4 regions of the Phytopseudomonas argentinensis genome follow, and region 3 is predicted to be linked to each of the others. Evidence: predicted binding sites of a transcription regulator. Region 3 holds the regulator's gene; each other region holds the start of a gene.
What was found. The regulator FliA, encoded in region 3, starts transcription of late flagellar genes. The targets are predictions, from matches to a motif close to CTAAAGTTTNNNNNNNNNNNGCCGNTAA.
Positions count from the first base shown of each region.

Region 1 (4,726 bases), 380 kb from region 3:
TGCCATCGCGCTCCAATGTACGCCGCTCGACTTCATGTTCCAGCCGATCGTTGACATCGGAGAGTGCGTTCAAGGTTCTTCGGAACAGGGCGCAGACAACGGCCATGCCGAAGGTGACCAGGGCGAAACTCGCGCTGCTGATCCAGGCAGTCAGGCCATCGTTGAAGCCGATCTCGCCGATGAAGAAATAGTGCGCGGTGAGCACCGCCAGAACGCAGCCCAACACGGATGGGCCGACCCCGAAGCAGAAACCGATGAACATCAGCCCAGGTATGAAAAACAGGTACGGTAGCGCCGTAAGGGAGAGTTCCAAGCGTAACGCGCCACACAGCGCAATCACCATGACAGCGCCCGCATAGCGAACCGGCGTGCTTGGCTGAATGCGCGCCAGGTGGCGCACCAGCGCAAGGCTACGAGAGGGAATATTGATCAAATGTGGCTCCGTTGGGGCCAGGTCGGAGAGCGCGGATGCGATAGTCGGCAGTCGATACGGCAACGGTTTACCACTGCAGCTGGTTATCGGCAATCACCCCCGCAGTTTTAAGCGATTTACCACCAGGCTCATAGCTTCTGACTAACAGCGTCATGGCTAACCACAATTGTGAAGAGATGGCGAGCTGATAAGCTCAAGGCAGTCACCGAGCACCCAGGCGGGGTGCTCCCGGCCGCCCTATCACCCCAATAGTAGCTAACATGATCACGTGCAATCTTTCGCCCGAAGAAGAACGGGCACGGCTGGTCGACGTAGACCGTTTGACCTCGGACCTGGAAAGCGGCTCGGACCCGGTGCTCAACAGCATCGTGGCGATGGTCTCCAGCTACTTCAAGGTGCCTACCTCGCTGGTCAGCATCATCGAACGGGACTACCAGGTTTTCAAAGCCCGTGTGGGCATGGAGCCTGAACGGACGTCGCGGGAAATGTCCTTCTGCGTGCACGGTCTCGACGAAGGGGCGGTGCTGGAAATATGCGACCCTGTCGGCGACCCGCGTTTTTCGGGCAACCCCCTGGTAACAGGCGCTCCATTTATCCGCTATTACGCAGGTGCTCCGCTGATAATCAAATCAGGGCGGAACCTGGGTAGGCTCTGCGTGATTGACCATAAAGCCCATGGGCCAATGGACGAGCAAGGGCGAACCCTCCTGCGCAACGCGGCCCAGGTCGTGGTGGCGCGATTGGAATCCATACATCGCTCGCACTACATCGACCCGATGACAGGCTTACCCAACCGGCAGCGCTTCGAGGCGGACATCCTGCAGGGGCTCGAGGAACAAGACCGCGTCGCCATCCTCATCGAGCCGCTTTCCGCAACGGGGATGGACAGCCTGGCAAAGTCGCTTGGGGGCGCGTTTTTCGCCAACTTCATGCTGGCGGTCAAAGAGCTGCTCCTGAAGTTGCTGCCCGCCGGGGCGCGTTTGTACCGCTCCGGCACCCTGGGCTTTGTCGCCCTGCTCAGCCACCGGGCACTGTCGCTGTCCAGCCTGGTCGACAGCTTGGTGCATGCCTTCGAACGGCCGCTGTACTGCGCGGAAATCCCGGTTTTCTCCGATGTAGGGATCAGCGTGCTGCAGCTCGGGCGCGAAGCCGGCGCACCGACGGAGGTCCTGCGCCTGATGTCCAGCATCACCGATGCGGCGCGCCGAAGCGAGCGGCGGTGGCTCGATTACGATCCTGCGATCGATTCGAGCCTGCGTCGCAGCACTGCACTGCTCAATGACATCGAGGCGGCACTTGCCGCTGCTGATCAGTTCAGGCTGGTCTACCAGCCTCGCGTCGATCTGGCGGGCAACCGGTGCGTTGCCGTCGAGGCACTGCTACGGTGGTCGCATCCCACGCTCGGTGAGATCAGTCCCGCTGAATTCATCCCGCTGGCCGAAAGCACGGCCTCGATTCGTCATATCACCAGCTGGGTGGTGCGGCGCGTCTGCGAGCAGTTGTCGGCCTGGCGCGCTCAGGGCCTGGAAATGACCGTCTCCTTGAACGTCTCGGCGCTGGATCTGACTGACGGGCATCTGTTCGATCAGCTGGTCGAGGCCCTGCAAGCGTTCAAGGTGGCACCCCGGTTCATCGAGCTGGAATTTACCGAAAGTGTCCTGGTAACCGATTTCCAGGCCGTGCGGGTTCAGCTGCAACGCTTTCGCGATCTGGGCGTGGCCATTGGCATCGATGACTTTGGCAGTGGTTACAGTAACTGGGCCTACCTGCGCCAGATTCCGGCCAACAGCGTCAAGCTCGATCGTTCTCTGCTGGCCGATCTCCAGCCGGGTAACAGCGAATGGCATATCGTCCGAGGCCTGATCAGCCTGGTGCGCGATCTTCGTCTGACCGTCGTGGCGGAAGGGGTTGAAACGGAGCTGCACTACCACCTGCTACGAGGCTGGGGCTGTCAGCAGGGCCAGGGTTATTACTTCGCCAAGCCGTTATCCCCAGCCGCCCTTCTCGCCTGGTTAGACGAGGGTCGCTGGCCGACCGGGCAGCCTGGCTGACCTCCCCTGGCCGATGAGAGTGGAGGAGATTCACGTTCGGAAGGGGTGTCTCATCCTCCCCTATCCTCAAGGATTGAAGCTCGAGCAACGTAACGACACCGAAGGTAGGGCCAATGTGAAGACGCTCTGCAGAGACGGCCAAGGCCTGCTCAGGGACAGCCGGGAGGTGAATTTCATCACTGCTCCCTCGCCTTTGGCGAGCTTCGGACGATAATCAGAAAAGAACAATTCTCCGCCCCTCAGCCATTGCATAGAGGTCATCATGTTCGGCTCTTCACATCTTCGCGATGAATTGCAGGCATACAAAAATCGCTTCGAGAACATCGATCAAAAAATGGCGGCGATACGCAGCAGCATGGCGATGATTGTGTTCACCCCCGCTGGAGAAATCTTGGACGCCAACCAAGCGTTTCTAGACGTGGTGGGTTATCACCTCGAAGAGGTGGTAGGCCAGCACCATCGGCTGTTTTGTCCTGCAAGCCTGGTGAATGGCCCGGAGTATCGTCAGTTCTGGCGCCGGCTCTCGAATGGGGAAAGTTTCAGCAACCGCTTCATGCGGCTCACCAAGGATGGGCGCGAGATCTGGCTCGAGGCGACCTATATGCCCGTGCACGACGGCGCAGGTCAGGTGGTGAGCGTTATCAAGATTGCAGCCGATATTACCAGGCAGATACAAGCCGAAAACAAACAGACCAGCATGCTTAGCGCCATAGACCGTTCAATGGCCGTGATCGAATTCAATCTCAACGGTGAGGTGCTCGAAGCGAACGAAAACTTCCTGGCCACCATGGGCTATCGATTGGACGAAATCCGTGGAAAGCACCATCGCCTGTTTTGCGAGCCCGCCGAGGTTAACAGCGATGGCTATCGGCGTTTCTGGCAGCGCTTGAACCAGGGCGACTATATCCATGAAGTTTTCAAGCGTGTTACCAAACATGGCCGCGTTGTATGGCTTAGAGCCACGTATAACCCGCTCTATGACGCGGCCGGCAAGCTGTATGGCGTCATCAAGTTCGCGAGCGATATCACCGCGCAGATCGAGCGACGCAACGCTGAGTCGGAAGCGGCGCAGCTGGCCTACGACATAGCCCGGCAAACGGATGAGAGCTCGGTGAAGGGGGCTGCCACGGTGGACGAGACGATGCAGGTCGTTCGCGGGATTTCCGAGGAGCTCGATAAGGTCTCCGAGCAAATCCGCGCACTCAGTACCCAATCGGACCGTATAAGCAGCATTGTCCAGGTCATCAGAGGTATCGCCGATCAGACCAATTTGCTCGCCCTCAATGCGGCGATCGAAGCTGCAAGAGCGGGTGAACTTGGCCGCGGCTTTGCCGTGGTGGCGGATGAAGTTCGCAACCTGGCCTCTCGAACCAGCCAGGCAACCGTGGAGATCAACGAAGTCGTTCAACTGAACCAGAACCTGACCCAGAGTGCCGTGGCAAGCATGCTGGGCAGCCAGGACAAGGTGGGGAAAGGTGTTGACCTGGCCGGCCAGGCCGGCGAAGTCATGCTGCAAATCCGCGCAGAGGCACAGCGAGTAGTGAACGCAGTCGGCCAGTTCCGGCAGACCGTGCAAGACTAGGCAGGAACAGAGGCAGCCGTCCATGGCATCACCCAGAGGCGGAGTGAACAACTGGATCGGTGCGCACCGCAGTGCCGGCAATCAGCGTCGGTACCCGAAGGACGTATCGCGCCGGATCGCCATCATCAAGATTGCCCAGCAGACCGGCATGTCAATGACGGAGGTTGGCGAGTGCTTCGCTGCGCTACCCGCAAGCCGTACGCCCACCGCAGCGGATTGGCGCGCGCTTTCGCAGCACTGGCAATCAGAGCTGAATGATCGAATCGAGTCGCTGCTGGTGCCGAGAAACAAGCTGGACTCATGCATCGATTGTGGCCTGTCATTGAACGACTGCCCGCTGCGGGCCTAGCCGATACGGCAGCGCCATCCACGCCCTCTATCCAACGGCAGCGGCCTGCAATCGAGCAGGCGCCTGGTTCCGCTCATCACCGTCGATAGCCAGGCAACAGGCCGATAGCCCTCGCCTCACCCAGGCCGAGCATAGAGCCCCACCCTAGACATAATTTGTTACATTACCCAGATGTTACATAATAACGTTACGATTAATCTCTGCGCCCCTCCCTCTGGCGCCTTATCGATGAACCAGCCTCCCTATCGCCTCCTTGCCTTTACCGCTCTGGCATCCCTGACAACAGAGGCCTGGGCTGAAACCGCAACCCG
Region 1 is NZ_CP056087.1:3,936,624-3,941,349, forward strand. It holds gene SA190iCDA_RS17710 (ATP-binding protein) at 1-433, opposite strand, end outside; gene SA190iCDA_RS17715 (GGDEF and EAL domain-containing protein) at 694-2,484, shown strand; gene SA190iCDA_RS23255 (methyl-accepting chemotaxis protein) at 2,747-4,066, shown strand; gene soxR (redox-sensitive transcriptional activator SoxR) at 4,110-4,415, shown strand; gene SA190iCDA_RS17735 (TonB-dependent siderophore receptor) at 4,644-4,726, shown strand, end outside.
Region 1: SA190iCDA_RS23255 (methyl-accepting chemotaxis protein) is a predicted target of FliA. The motif match lies at 2,671-2,698, and genes of this name have one in related genera.

Region 2 (4,726 bases), 1.9 Mb from region 3:
GGCGCAGGCAGACAGACAAATAGGCATCAGCGGCTGCGGACATGGCGCAGCCATCGGAATCAGCGGGCGAGAAGGACGTCAGGCGGGCGGGCGTGGCGGCAATGCCAGAGCGCCCAGAAGGCGAGGATCTGCGGCAGCGCCGTGGGTTCGGGCGCCCGGCCCCGCGAGCGCAAGGCTGGCAGGGCAAGAACGTGGGCAGGGCTGCAGACCGGGATAGACATGCCCCGAGGCTCGCACACCGCGACAGTCAGGTTAAATCGTTATTGCCGCACCTTCAGGTAGCCAGCGGCTAAACAATCGCAATCACGGCTCCGGCTTGTAGCCCAGGCGCAAGCCGCCCCAGTGCTTGCCCTGCACCCGGATCGGCACCGACAGGTCATGCATCAGTTCGCCGGTATCGCGCATGTAGGTCTGCAGCAGCACGCGCTGCTGGTGGCTGCCGCAACGAATCCCGGTGCGGTCGTTGAACAGCCGCTTGCTGCGACTCTTCACGGTGTCCACGGCGCGCTCACCGGTGGGCGGATGGTTGAAGGCCTGGTTGTGGGTCGGCACGTAGCCTTCGGGCGTGGTGGCGATGGCGAACACCAGGCCTTCGTGGCGCTTGAGCAGCGGCTCCTGGATGGCCGGTAGCACGCCATCGGCGTAGCTGTCGAAGCGCGTGCGGAACTTGGCCGGGAAGCTGCCTGGTATCGGCTGGTACTGACGGTCGAACAGGTCCGCCAGGCTGATGCGCCCGGCCTGGATATCGGCCTCGAATTGCCGGGCAATCGCCGTTGCACCTTCCAGCGCCAGGTCGTAGATGCGCTGGTGGTAGTCGTCGAGCCCGACGCTGGCCAGCTGCTCGCTGACGCTTTCCGCCTGGCCGACCAGTTGCTCGGCGGCCTTGCCCAGCTGGCGGGTCCGGTCCTCGCTGCTGCGCACGTCGCCACGCAGTTGCTCGACGGCCACCAGCAACTCGGCCAGATGCCGGTGATTGCTCGCCGTGCCGGCGCTGATCTGCTCCACCTGGGCGTCGACATCGGCGGCCAGGTCGGCGATGCCGCGCAGTTGCTCGCCGGTGAATTCGACCTGCCGGGCGGCCGCTTCCAGCTCCTCGGCCTGGCGCTGGATATGGCTGACCACCGCAGCGCTCTGCTGGCGGATATCGGCGACCATCTGCCCCACCTCGCCGGTGGCGCTGGCGGTACGCCCGGCCAGGCTGCGCACCTCGTCGGCGACCACGGCGAAACCGCGGCCCTGCTCACCGGCACGGGCGGCCTCGATGGCGGCGTTGAGCGCCAGCAGGTTGGTCTGGCTGGCAATGGACTGGATCACCTGGGTGACCTGCTCGATCTGCTCGGTCCGCGCGCCAAGGCCGTCGATCAATTCGCGACTGGCGGCGGCCTGGGCGCTGAGCTGCTGCATGCGCGCGATGGCCTGCTGCAACTCGGTCTGGCCACTGGCGCTGCTGGCGCGTACCCTCTGCGCGGCCCCAAGGGTCTGGCCGGCCCGTTCGGCATTGCTCTGCTCGGTGCGGGTCACGGCGTGGGCACCTTCGCTGATCTGCTCGACCGCGGCCAGCTGCGACTGCAACCGGCCAGCCAGCTGCTGCACGGTGAAGGCCACCTGGGCGGCGGACAGCGCGTTATGGCAGGTGTGCTGCGACAAGCTCTTGCTCAGCTTGTCCAGCGAGGCCGCGGGGGCGGCGGTAGACGCCGTTGCAGCCGGGCGTCGCCAGGGGCCGAGCCAAGGCCACAGCGCCAATCCAAACAAGGCGATGACGAATACATAGGCAGACAGCTGCACCTGCTGCCAGACCACCAGCAGCGCCAGCAAGCCCAGAACATGCAAGGCCAGCGCAAGCCGATCACGAGTAGTACCAGTATCCATGGCGAACCTCGTTGTTCTTTTTATGCGGTAATAAGGCTACAGGGCCCTGGCAACGGAAGCCGCCCTTCTCTTCAGCTCATCGACCGTGGGACGTAAAACTGTAGCCATGTATCGAACCGCTGAGTTGACCATTCCACGCCACATCGGGCTATGGCACTTTGGTCGCAGAGGGCGAACGCCGGTCAGCGTTCGAGGCGATGGCGTTTTACGAAGGCGCGGTCGAAGTAGTCCTTGCAGCGCCCGTAGAGCTGCCCACCCCCGCTCCACTGGTGCCAACCCAGCAGGGCGCCGCCATCGCCACTGGCCAGCAGCAGGGGGCGTTGGCCGTGCGCCTTGTAGTCACGCAGCGCGCCGCCGCGCAGGGCCGCAGCCAGGTTGGCGGCGAGCACCGGCACCTGGCGCATCGAGTACAGGCCGCTCTTGCGCACCCCGGGCAGGCTGGCGCAGTCGCCGACAGCGAACACCTGGGGGTGGGAATGGCTTTGCAGCGTGGGGGCGATGTGCACGAAGCCGTCGCCGTCGCAGCTCAGGCCGCTGGTGGCGATCCACGGCAGCGCCTGGGCGCCGCTGGCCAGCAGCAGGCGGCCACCGTGCCACACCGGGGCCTCACCGCTGATCAGGCAGTTGCCGTCGATACGGCTGATCGGGCAGTGCTCGCGCACCTGCACGCGGCGCATGCGCAGGTGCCCCCAGGCGCGCATGCGCAAACCGGCGCAGTGACCGGCCAGCAGCGGCTCACCGCAGAACAGCGCCAGCTGCGGCACCTGATCGGCGAGCGCCAGGGCCATTTCCACGCCCGCCACACCGCCACCGAGAATGGCCAGGGGTTGCGGGTCGCGCTGCCAGGCCTGCCAGCCGCTGATGAACTGATCGACCGGCTTCACCGCCAGCACGTCCAGGCCCTCGCCTTCACGCGGCGGGCAGGCAACCCGGTCGCCGACGTTGAGCGACAGCCAGTTGCCCTGCAGCACGCAGCCATCGGCCAGGGTCAGCTGGCGCGTGGCGGCGTCCAGCGTGACGACGGGCGCGACGATCAGCTCGACCTGCGCTGCCTGGCACAGTGCGCGCAAGCCGATCTGGCAATCCTCGGGGGAGTAACGACCACCGACCAGCCCGGGCAGCATGCCGGCGTGCCAGGTGTGCTCGGCACCCGCCACCAGGGCGATACGACCCCCCGGCCGCTCGATCAGCGCCCAACGCCGCAGAACCCCGAGATGGGCCGGGCCTGCGCCTACCAGCAACAGATCGTGGTCAATCATCTACACCGATATCCTTGAGAGCCTGGGAGCGACGTGCAGCCACCTCGGGCAATGCACCGCAAGCTTTGACCCAAACAGGCGCGCAATGATCCCGCCCACGACGGGTTGATGGAGCATGGCGGCGGCAGGCCGTTTCGAGCAAGAGAAGAGACGCTTGCGGCGGCCTTTCGGCACATTTTTCCTGCAGCCATTACGCGCCGCAGGTCGCCGCGGCCCGGTCGAGCGCTGCAGCGTCCGGGCTACAGGGGCGGTATAAATCGCAGGCAAAAAAAGACCCGCCGAAGCGGGTCTTTGCAACGGCGTGGCTTACGCCAGCTCGTCGAAGCATTCGGCCACGATGGCGATGCCTTTTTCCAGCTGGGCGTCCGGAATGGTCACCGGCATCAGGAAGCGCACCACGTTGTAGTAGGTGCCGCACGACAGCAGGATCAGACCCTTCTCGCGCGCCTTGGCGACGATCTTGCCGGTCAGTTCGGCAGCCGGCTTGCTGTGGTCGCCGCCCTCGAACAGCTCGATGGCGACCATCGAACCCAGGCCGCGCACGTCGCCGATCACCTTGTGCTTGGCAGCGATGTCACGCAGGCCCGCCTTCAGCTTCTCGCCAACGGCGTTGGAGCGATCCAGCAGCTTCTCTTCGTCGAATACCTTCAGCACGGCCAGGGCCGCGGCGCAGGCGATCGGGCTGCCGGCATAGGTGCCGCCCAGGCCACCGGGGGCAATCTTGTCCATGATCTCGGCCTTGCCGCTGACACCGGAGATCGGGAAGCCGCCGCCGACGGACTTGGCGAAGGTGGTCAGGTCCGGCACCACGCCCAGTTGTTCGGTGGCGAAGAAGGTGCCGGTACGGCCAGCACCGGTCTGCACTTCGTCAGCGATCAGCAGGATGCCGTGCTGGTCGCACAGGGCACGCAGGCGTTGCATGAAGGCTGGCGAGTTGACGTAGAAACCACCTTCGCCCTGCACCGGCTCGATGATGATCGCGGCGATGTCCTGGGGCTGGGCATCGTTCTTGAAGATGCGCTCGATGCTGGCGATGGATTCGTCTTCGCTCACGCCATGCAGCTCGCACGGCGCGATGGCGCGGTACACGCCAGCGGGCATCAGGCCCATGCCGGCGGAGTACGGCACCACCTTGCCGGTCAGCGACAGGGTCATCATGGTGCGGCCGTGGTAGGCGCCGGTGAAGGCGATCACGCCGGCACGACCAGTGGCGGCGCGGGCGATCTTCACGGCGTTCTCGACGGCTTCGGAGCCCGAGGTGACCAGCAGGGTCTTCTTGGCGAAGTCGCCCGGTACGCGCTTGGCGATTTCCTCGCACAGCTCGATGTAGGGCTCGTAGGCCAGCACCTGGAAGCAGGTGTGGGTCAGCTTGGTCAGCTGTTCCTGAACGGCGGCAACCACTTTCGGGTGCAGGTGGCCGGTGTTGAGCACGGCGATACCACCGGCGAAGTCGATGTACTCGCGGCCTTCGACGTCCCACACGGTGGCGTTCTCGGCGCGCTCGGCGACGATCGGGTGGATCTGGCCGACACCACGCGGTACGGCGGCTTGGCGGCGTTGCAGCAGGGATTCGTTGGTCTTGCTCATGGCTTCCTCAT
Region 2 is NZ_CP056087.1:362,371-367,096, forward strand. It holds gene SA190iCDA_RS01675 (methyl-accepting chemotaxis protein) at 304-1,869, opposite strand; gene SA190iCDA_RS01680 (FAD-dependent oxidoreductase) at 2,052-3,128, opposite strand; gene gabT (4-aminobutyrate--2-oxoglutarate transaminase) at 3,435-4,715, opposite strand.
Region 2: SA190iCDA_RS01675 (methyl-accepting chemotaxis protein) is a predicted target of FliA. The motif match lies at 1,946-1,973, and genes of this name have one in related genera.

Region 3 (4,726 bases):
AGACTGGACAGCAAATCGTCGACGTCGTCTTGGTTCGAGGCGACGTCATCACGCTTATCGGCATGAATCTGCGGACCTTCACCGCGGGACGGATTTTTTTCTTTGTTCTGCTCGGCACGCAGCTCTTCGTGGTTGTGATCGATACCGGCGAAGCGATCGACCTGGCTGGCCATCAGCACCAGCTTCAGCAGATTGCTCTCGACCTCGGTCACCAACTGGGTGACGCGCTTGATCACCTGACCGGTCAGGTCCTGGTAATCCTGCGCCAGCAGAATGTCGTTGAGATGCCCCGACAACTTGCTGGTGTCGCGCTGGCTGCGCGCCAGGAACAGCTCGATACGCTTGGCCAGTTCACGGAACGCCTCGGCACTCATTTCGCGGCGCATGAAGCGCCCCCAATCCTCGGCGAGCGAATCGGCCTCGCTGCTCAGGTCGTTGACCAGCGGCGCACTCTGCTCGACCAGATCCATGGTGCGGTTGGCCGCACGCTCGGTCATGGTGACCACATAGTTCAGGCGCTCGGTCGCATCGGCGATCTGCGAGATTTCACTGGCGTGCGGTACGCGGGGATCGAGCTGAAAGTTGACGATCGCGTTATGCAGCTCACGAGTGAGCTTGCCGACTTCGAGATAAAGACCCCGGTCGCGCGCCTTGTTCAGTTCGTTGATCAGCTGTACGGCTTCGCCAAAGTTGCCTTGCTCGAGGCTGTCGACCAGTTGGCGGGCATTGCTTTTCAGGGTCGACTCGAGGTCAACATCGTTAGATTCATGGTGTTCCATAACAACCTCGCGGCAGACATCAGCCGTTAACCCGCTCGAAGATTTTCTCGATCTTTTCCTTGAGCACCTGAGCGGTGAACGGCTTGACTACATAGCCATTCACACCGGCTTGCGCGGCCTCGATGATCTGATCGCGTTTGGCTTCCGCCGTGACCATCAGCACAGGCAGGTGCTTGAGTCGCTCGTCGGCACGCACGGCGCGCAACAGGTCGATGCCCGTCATGCCCGGCATGTTCCAGTCGGTTACTAGAAAATCGAAGCTGCCGCTCTGCAGCATCGGCAACGCGGTCGTGCCGTCGTCAGCCTCTGCCGTGTTGGTGAACCCCAGATCACGCAAGAGGTTCTTGATGATCCGTCGCATCGTCGAGAAATCATCGACGATGAGGATTTTCATGTTCTTGTCCAAGTCGACCTCCGTACAGTCCTAAAACGCCTGCAACCTTGTGCAGCGCTTATTAATCGTGAAACCGGCCTGGCTGAACGCCGCAATCGATTGCGCTCGGCTTTGCTGCGTTCACTGTGTGCCCCGCCCTGCTGTCCTGCATTTACCACAAGGACTGGCTCGACCAACTCCAGCCCCTGAACAAATTCCTATGCGCGCCACTCCCCTAGCCGCGCTCGCAAACGAGCGGCACACTGGCTATGCAGCTGGCTGACCCGCGACTCACTCACCCCCAGTACCTCGCCGATTTCCTTGAGGTTCAGCTCCTCGTCGTAATACAGCGACAACACCAGCCGCTCACGCTCCGGCAGATTACTGATGGCATCGGCCAACGCGGCCTGGAAACGATTGTCCTCCAGCTCATGCGATGGTCCGTGATGCAGGGAACTCGTGTCTTCCTGCAGCCCGCCGTTCTCGCCTTCCTGCAAGAGGTCGTCGAAACTGAACAGACGGCTGCCCAAAGTGTCGCCAAGAATGCCGTAGTAATCTTCGAGACTCAATTGGAGTTCGGCAGCAACCTCGTGATCTTTAGCGTCGCGACCGGTTCTGGCCTCAATTTTTCGTATCGCATCACTGACCATGCGGCTGTTGCGGTGCACCGAGCGCGGTGCCCAGTCGCCCTTGCGCACTTCGTCGAGCATGGCGCCGCGAATGCGGATGCCGGCAAAGGTCTCGAAACTGGCACCCTTGCCGGCGTCGTACTTACGCGATGCCTCGAGCAAACCGATCATGCCGGCCTGGATCAGATCGTCGACCTGCACGTTGGCCGGCAGGCGGGCCAACAGGTGGTAGGCGATACGTTTTACCAGCGGCGCGTGGCGCTCGATCAACTGATGCTGTGAATCTCGTGCTGTTGCCTTGCTGTACATTCGGAGTCCAGAGGCTGTCGTCATACAGCCGTGTCTGCAGTCGGTTGTTGCACCAGGCGCTCCACGAAAAACTCCAGATGACCACGCGGGTTGGCCGGTAAGGGCCATGCATCGACCTTCTGGGCAATCGCCTTGAACGCCAGCGCGCACTTCGAACGAGGGAACGCCTCATACACCGCACGTTGTTTCTGTACGGCCTTGCGAACCGATTCGTCGTAGGGAACCGCGCCGACATACTGCAGCGCGACATCCAGAAAACGGTCGGTCACCTTGGTCAGCTTAGCAAACAGATTGCGACCTTCCTGGGGGCTGTGCGCCATGTTGGCGAGCACCCGGAAACGGCTCATGCCGTGGTCGCGATTGAGCAGCTTGATCAGCGCGTAGGCATCGGTGATGGAGGTCGGTTCATCGCACACCACTACCAGCACTTCCTGGGCGGCGCGCACGAAGCTGACCACCGAATCGCCGATGCCGGCAGCGGTGTCGACGATCAGCACGTCGAGGTTGTCGCTGATGTCGCTGAAGGCCTGGATCAGGCCGGCATGCTGCATGGGCGTGAGCTGCACCATGGCCTGGGTGCCGGAGGCCGCGGGCACGATACGAATGCCACCAGGGCCCTGCAATACCACGTCGCGCAGATCACATTGGCCGTCGATGACGTCGGCCAGGGTGCGTTTGGCGGTCAGGCCGAGCAACACGTCGACGTTGGCCAGGCCAAGGTCGGCATCCATGAGCATGACGCGCCGACCGAGATCGGCGAGCGCCAGTGACAAATTCACCGACACATTGGTCTTGCCAACGCCGCCTTTGCCGCCGGTCACCGCGATCACCTGTACGGGATGCATACCCATGTTATCTATACACCTTATCTAACTTCACTGTGGGCCCTGGGGCCATTGTGCGCTGTAGCGGCGAGCACGACCAGCGCTTCGCCACACTCAACCCGTTCAACCGGCCTGCCTGGCCGGGTTCTGATAGAGCCCGGCGAACATGTCGGCCATCGTATCCTCGCTCGGCTCATCGGGTGCCTGCAGGCCAACGGCGCGACTGACCAGCTGGTGGCTGCGCGGCACGTGCACGTCATCCGGAATGCGCGGACCATCTGCCAGGTAGGCTACCGGCAGGCGGTGGCCAATAGCCAGGCCCAAGACCTCGCCCATGCTGGCAGCTTCGTCCAGTTTACTCAGAATGCAGCCGGCCAGCCCACAGCGCTTGTAGCTGTGATAGGCCGCCTTGAGCACCTGGGCCTGGCTGGTAGCGGCCAGCACCAGGTAATTGCGGGCATTGATGCCGCGACTGGCCAGCGCCTCGAGTTGCATGCGCAGCGCCGGATCGTTGGCGGGCAGGCCGGCGGTGTCGATCAGCACCACGCGCTTGCGAGCCAGTGGCGCCAGGGCCTGGGTCAGCGACTGCCCGGGGTCGACCTGGGTCACCGAGACGCCAAGAATCCGTCCCAGGGTCTTGAGCTGCTCCTGGGCACCGATGCGGTAGCTGTCCATGCTCACCAGGGCGATGCTGGCGGCGCCGTACTTGAGTACGTAGCGAGCGGCCAGCTTGGCCAGGGTGGTGGTCTTGCCCATGCCGGCCGGGCCGACCAGGGCGATCACGCCGCCCTCTTCCATCGGTTCCTGCTTGGGCGTCTGAATCGAATGGGCGAGGTGCGCCAGCACCATGCGCCAGGCCTGGCGCTGATCGGCGATCGACGCCACGCGCTCGAGCAGCGTGCGCGCCAGTTCGGCGGGCAGCCCCATACGCTGCAGGCGACGCCACAAGGTGGCCTGCTGTGGACGCCGGGCCTGCATCTGCCCCCAGGCCATCGAACCCATCTGCATTTCGATCAACTCACGCAGGCCATGCAGTTCGGAGCGCATGGAATCCAGCGCCGACTGATCAACCGAGGCCGCAGCCGGCTTCTGCTGCTGGCGCTGCAACACGGCATCCAGGCTGTCGGCGGACGGTGTGGCAGGCGCCGCGCCAAACAGCTGACGGTCCTTGCCGGCATCGAGCTGACTGCGCGTGGTCAGTTCGGCATGGGCCGAAGCGATGCGCGACTGGGTCTTGCGCAGCTCGGCTTCCAGCGCCGGGTTGGCCTGCCGCGCCGGTACCGGCGGAGCCTGATAATCGAGCGCAGCCGTCAATTCCACACCACCGGCCACGCGGCGGTTGGCGATGATGGTCGCATCGGCGCCCAGCTCATCGCGCACCAGCTTCATGGCTTGGCGCATATCGGCAGCGAAAAAGCGTTTGACCTGCATGGCCCGTACCCTCGATTAGTTCTGCCCCACCGTCGCAACGATGGTGACCTGCTTGTTGTCCGGAATTTCCTGGTACGCCAGAACATGCATGCTCGGGACGGCCAACCGGGCGAAACGCGAGAGCATTCCCCGAACCGGCCCGGCTGCCAGCAGAATCACCGGCTTGCCAAGCATCTCCTGACGCTGCGCTGCTTCCACCAGGGAACGCTGCAGCTTCTCGGCCATGCCAGGTTCGAGGAGGATGCCATCCTCGGAGCCCTGACCGGCCTTCTGAAGACTGTTTAGCAATATCTGTTCCAACCTTGGCTCAAGGGTGATCACAGGCAGCTCCGGCTCTAGTCCCACGATGTTTTGCACGATGGCGCGGGACAGCGCGACACG
Region 3 is NZ_CP056087.1:3,557,108-3,561,833, forward strand. It holds gene SA190iCDA_RS15885 (protein phosphatase CheZ) at 1-779, opposite strand, end outside; gene SA190iCDA_RS15890 (chemotaxis response regulator CheY) at 799-1,173, opposite strand; gene fliA (RNA polymerase sigma factor FliA) at 1,371-2,114, opposite strand; gene fleN (flagellar synthesis regulator FleN) at 2,111-2,950, opposite strand; gene flhF (flagellar biosynthesis protein FlhF) at 3,038-4,345, opposite strand; gene flhA (flagellar biosynthesis protein FlhA) at 4,361-4,726, opposite strand, start outside.

Region 4 (4,726 bases), 1.4 Mb from region 3:
GACCAGATACGCAGGCGCTGCCCGGGATAGGCCTTGATCAGCTCGGGCAACACGCGATTCTTCAGCACTTCGAAGGGATAGGTGTCGCGAAACCACAGGGTTTCGTTGGTGGTCATGGCATCGACCACCTGCTCGCGCAAGCCACTGCGCGGCTGGTTCTGCATACGCTGCACCAGTTCGCCCAGGGTCTTGATGCCGTTACTCTCCATCAGCTTGTTGAGTCGGCTGGAAACCAGGTATTGCTTGTTGCTGCCCAGCACGATGCCACAGGCTTTTTCCAGAAAGATCCGGAATTGCTCGAAATCCAAATTACCTGAAGACACTCGTGAGGCCTCGCCCATCTGTTGAATCGGATACGGGGAACGCTCCCAGAAGCGCTCGCCGGTTTGCCGGTACCTGCCAGCCCTGTTGACGCTGCGACGATCAGCCAGCCTTGATGCGTTCCACCACCCGGGAAGCCAGATCATCCGGGCGGAATTTCGCCAGAAAGTCGTCGGCCCCCACTTTCTTTACCATGGCCTGGTTGAACACACCGGACAGTGAAGTATGCAGGAGAATGTGCAGCTTCTGCATGCGCGGATCGGAACGGATCGCTGCGGTCAGGGTATAACCGTCCATCTCCGGCATCTCGATATCGGAGATGATCATCAGCAATTCCTGCTCCGGCGTCTTGCCGGCCTCGACCATCGTGCGCAGGTACTCCAGTGCCTGGCGACCGTCGTTCAGCGCCGTGACCTCCACGCCAACGGTCTGCAGGCAACGCATCACCTGCTTACGGGCGACCGAGGAATCATCGACGATCAGCACGTGCTGGCTGACGGCCTTGGTCTGCACTTCGTCATCGATCACCCCTGCCGAGATCACTTCGGAGGTGGGCGCCACTTCGGCGAGAATCTTCTCGACGTCGATGATCTCGACCAGCTTGTCATCCAGCCGGGTGACCGCCGTCAGGTAGTGATCGCGCCCCGTGCCCTTGGGTGGCGGGTGGATCTCTTCCCAGTTCATGTTGACGATGCGCTCCACCGAACGCACCAGGAAACCCTGCACCTTGGTGTTGTACTCGGTGATGATGACGAAGCTGCCGTTGAGGTCAGCCAGCGGACGCTTGCCGGTGGCAATGGACAGATCCAGGATGGGGATCGTACCGCCGCGGATGTTGGCCACGCCTCGAACCACCGGGCTCGACTTGGGCATAATGGTGAGTTTTGGGCACTGCAACACCTCCTTCACCTTGAAGACGTTGATCCCGTACAGCTGAGAGCCGTCGAGACGAAACAGCAGCAGTTCCAGGCGATTTTGCCCAACCAGCTGAGTTCGCTGGTTGACCGAATCCATCACACCGGCCATGTACGGGCTCCCAAGATTCCAGTAACACATCAGATTTGGTTAGCGTAGCAGGCGGCACGCGCCTTGCTTCGAACCAGACATGAATGCACAAATGACAATTATCCGACGGGCGATGGCCAAGAGCCTTCGTTGCCTGGCAGTTTTACCTGCTTTGCTGGCGCTCGGCTATAGCACGCTGACGACTGCCTCCGTCACCCTGCCCGATCAGCTTATCGGCGAGACCCAGCGCTTTCTTGAGCAGGCAGTTGCAGACTATTTGCAGCGCAGCAATATTCAGGCGCGCCACGAGGTGCAAATCAACCGCCTCGACCCACGGCTACGCCTGCCCCTGTGCGATCAACCGCTGACGATCACCCTGGAAACGCCGGCCGAACCGGTTGGCCGGGTAACGACGCGGGTGCGCTGTGACGGGACCTCCCCCTGGACAGTGTTCGTTCCGGGCCAGGTGCGACTTTATCGCGAGGTGGTCACCGTGGTACGCCCGGTCAAGCGCGAAGGGGTACTCGGTGAAGGCGACCTGATGCTTGCCGAGCGCGACGTCGGCCTGCTCAACCAGGGCTACATGATCGATCTGGACCAGGCGATTGGCCGCAAGACCACCCGCCCCCTGCAACCCGACCAGGTGCTATCCCCCACCTTCATTCGCCAGGCGGAAGTCATCCGCCGAGGCGACCAGGTGGTGATCAGCGCACGCAGCGGCGGCATCAACGTGCGCATGCCCGGCGAAGCGCTTTCCGACGGCGCCGTGGGCAAGCAGATCAGCGTACGCAACCAGCGTTCGCAACGCGTGGTGCGCGCCCGCGTGGTGGGCCCCGGACAGGTAGAAGTGTCGATGTGAGGACGGCTCGACCAACGGACTGGCTGACGATCGGGCAAGGCTGTTTTAGACTGTGCAGGCGACGCGATTTTTTTTGCCTAAAGTTTTTCCGGGCACAGCCGACACACTAGGCAAGCGTCCACACACCGTTAGAGGTTTTGCATCATGGTCATCGACTTCAACCGACTCAACAGCTCCACGCCAGCCAGCACTACCCGTGCGGGCAGCACCCAGGGCGGCAAGAACGAAGCCATCGACAACAAGGCCGCTGGCAGCACCGCTGCGGCTCAGCCGACCCCTGCTGCCGGCAGCAAGAGCGGCGAGTCCGTTCAGCTGAGCAGCGAAGCACAACAGTTGCAGAAAACCGTCGACAAGCTGCGTGACCAGCCTGCCGTCGATAGTGATCGAGTGGCCAAGCTGAAACAGGCCGTTGCTGACGGTAGCTACCAGGTCGACAGCCAGCGCGTCGCCAGCAAGCTGCTCAATTTCGAATCCCAGCGCTAGTCTTCGGCTCGCACTGGGGTGTTGGACGCCCGAAAACCGTCTTGATGCCAGTCCGCTGCTACAGCAGACGCGCGCCTGAAGGTTTCACCCCGGAGAGCCTGAACCATGAACATCACGCCCCTGCTCGACCTGTTCAACGAGGATATCGGCTACGCAGCGCAACTGCTTGAGCTGATCGACGCCGAATATGATGCCCTTGGCGAACATGACCTGAGCAAGTTGCAGGACATTCTGGCCAGCAAGCAACCGCTGCTGGCCTCCCTCGAGCAACACGGCAGAAGCCGCACCCAAGCCCTGGTCAGCCTGCAGTTGAGCCCTGACCGCTCAGGCTTGCAGGCGCTTGCCGAGCGTTCGGACAGGGGTGACGAACTGATCCAGGCCAGCGAGCAATTGAACGAGCTGCTCGAGCGCTGCCAGGAAGCCAACCTGCGCAACGGCCGAGTCATTCGCTCCAGCCAGAAATCCACGGCCAGCATGCTCGGCATCCTGCGCGGCGCGGAAACGCCGTCGCTCTATGACAGCAGCGGCAGTACCGCTAAAATCGGCAACAAACGCCCGCTCAGCCAGGCCTGACATAACGACAAGATGCGCGGTGATGCACCCGGTGCCTCATTTAACGCAGCAGTACCTCGCCCCGGAGATCACTGGACCGTGTCCAACCCCTTCGCTCAGGACTGTGGCCCGCAACCTCCCAAGGTGCTCAAGGCACCGGTGGAAATCGTTGCCAACCTACGTCTCCTGCAACAGCATCATGACCCGCTGACCCTTACGTTTCATGAGCGCAACCAGCGCTTCCAGAGCTACGTGATCGAAATCGACCGAGAGCGCAACCTGCTGGTTCTCGATCAGATGATCCCCAGTGACGGCGAACGCTACCTGCAAAATGGCGAAGCCTTCAGCGTCGAATCTCAGCATGACGGCGTGCGCATCGCCTGGGATTGCCCGGCGGGCATGCGTACGGGTGAGCACCAGGGGGAGCGCTGCTACATCGGCGCCATTCCCGCCGAAGTGCATTACCACCAGCGACGCAACGCCTTTCGTGCCGCGCTCAAGCAATCGGAGCAGGTCAAGGTACAACTGGGCGGAACGCGACTGCGCAACCCGCTCGAAGGCCTGATGCTGGACATCTCTGCCTCGGGCTGCAAGATTCGCCTCCCTGGCGACGCCGGCAAGCAACTGCAACCTGGGCAGATCTACGAGATGTTCAGCGCGCAGCTACCCGTCGGCAAGCTGGAGACGGCCATCGAGCTGCGTCACACCCGCTACGACGACAAGCTCGACGTCACCTACGCGGGCCTGCACTTCGACAACCTGAGTGGCCTGCAGCAACGCCTGATCGAACGTTTCGTCTACCAGCTACAGCGCGAGGCGCGCCGCTTCGAGAGCGACACCTTTCTCTAGGGTCTGTTGACGTTTCAACGCGAGCCGCGTTGCCGCGAGAAATCTCGCCAGGCCGGGCGGCGATCCGCCAGGCGGGGGACGCAGGTAATGGACTAGCCGTTCGCGATTTCCCTTGCCAAGTCCTCCAGCGACGTATGGCGATTTCTCGCGCACCCTAGGCGGCCCCCACCCGTAGGGCCGTGCGTGAAACATCAACAGACCCTAGCCCTTCCGCGTCAGGCCTGTGGCGTGGAGGAAGGCTGCGGGCCATCGCTCTGGCTTTCGGCGTCTTCGGGTTCGCTCGCCACGGGCTCCTGCATCTGCTCCTGCACCACCTGCTCGTCGACCCTCGGATCCAGCGCGGCAACCAACGGCGATGCAGTCATGTTCACCGGCATGGCCACGTGCTGCAGCGGCGCGTCGTCGACCTGATGCAGGTGGGTGACGATATTCGAACGCACTCGCCAAACCAGCAACAGCCCGCACAGGCAGAAGAACGCATACAGCATGTTGGCGCCAAAAAAGCGCATCAGCACACCGACCAGCAGCGGCCCGATACAGGCACCGACCCCGAAGGTGACCAGTAACATGGCAGTCAGCGACACCCGCCGGTCCGTCTCGACGTGGTCGTTGGCGAATGCCACGGCCAACGGGTAGAGGCTGAACTGCAGCATGCTG
Region 4 is NZ_CP056087.1:2,140,603-2,145,328, reverse strand. It holds gene cheR (protein-glutamate O-methyltransferase CheR) at 1-323, opposite strand, end outside; gene SA190iCDA_RS09535 (chemotaxis protein CheV) at 424-1,347, opposite strand; gene flgA (flagellar basal body P-ring formation chaperone FlgA) at 1,427-2,185, shown strand; gene flgM (flagellar biosynthesis anti-sigma factor FlgM) at 2,330-2,668, shown strand; gene SA190iCDA_RS09520 (flagella synthesis protein FlgN) at 2,774-3,241, shown strand; gene SA190iCDA_RS09515 (flagellar brake protein) at 3,320-4,069, shown strand; gene SA190iCDA_RS09510 (MFS transporter) at 4,285-4,726, opposite strand, start outside.
Region 4: flgM (flagellar biosynthesis anti-sigma factor FlgM) is a predicted target of FliA. The motif match lies at 2,263-2,290, and genes of this name have one in related genera.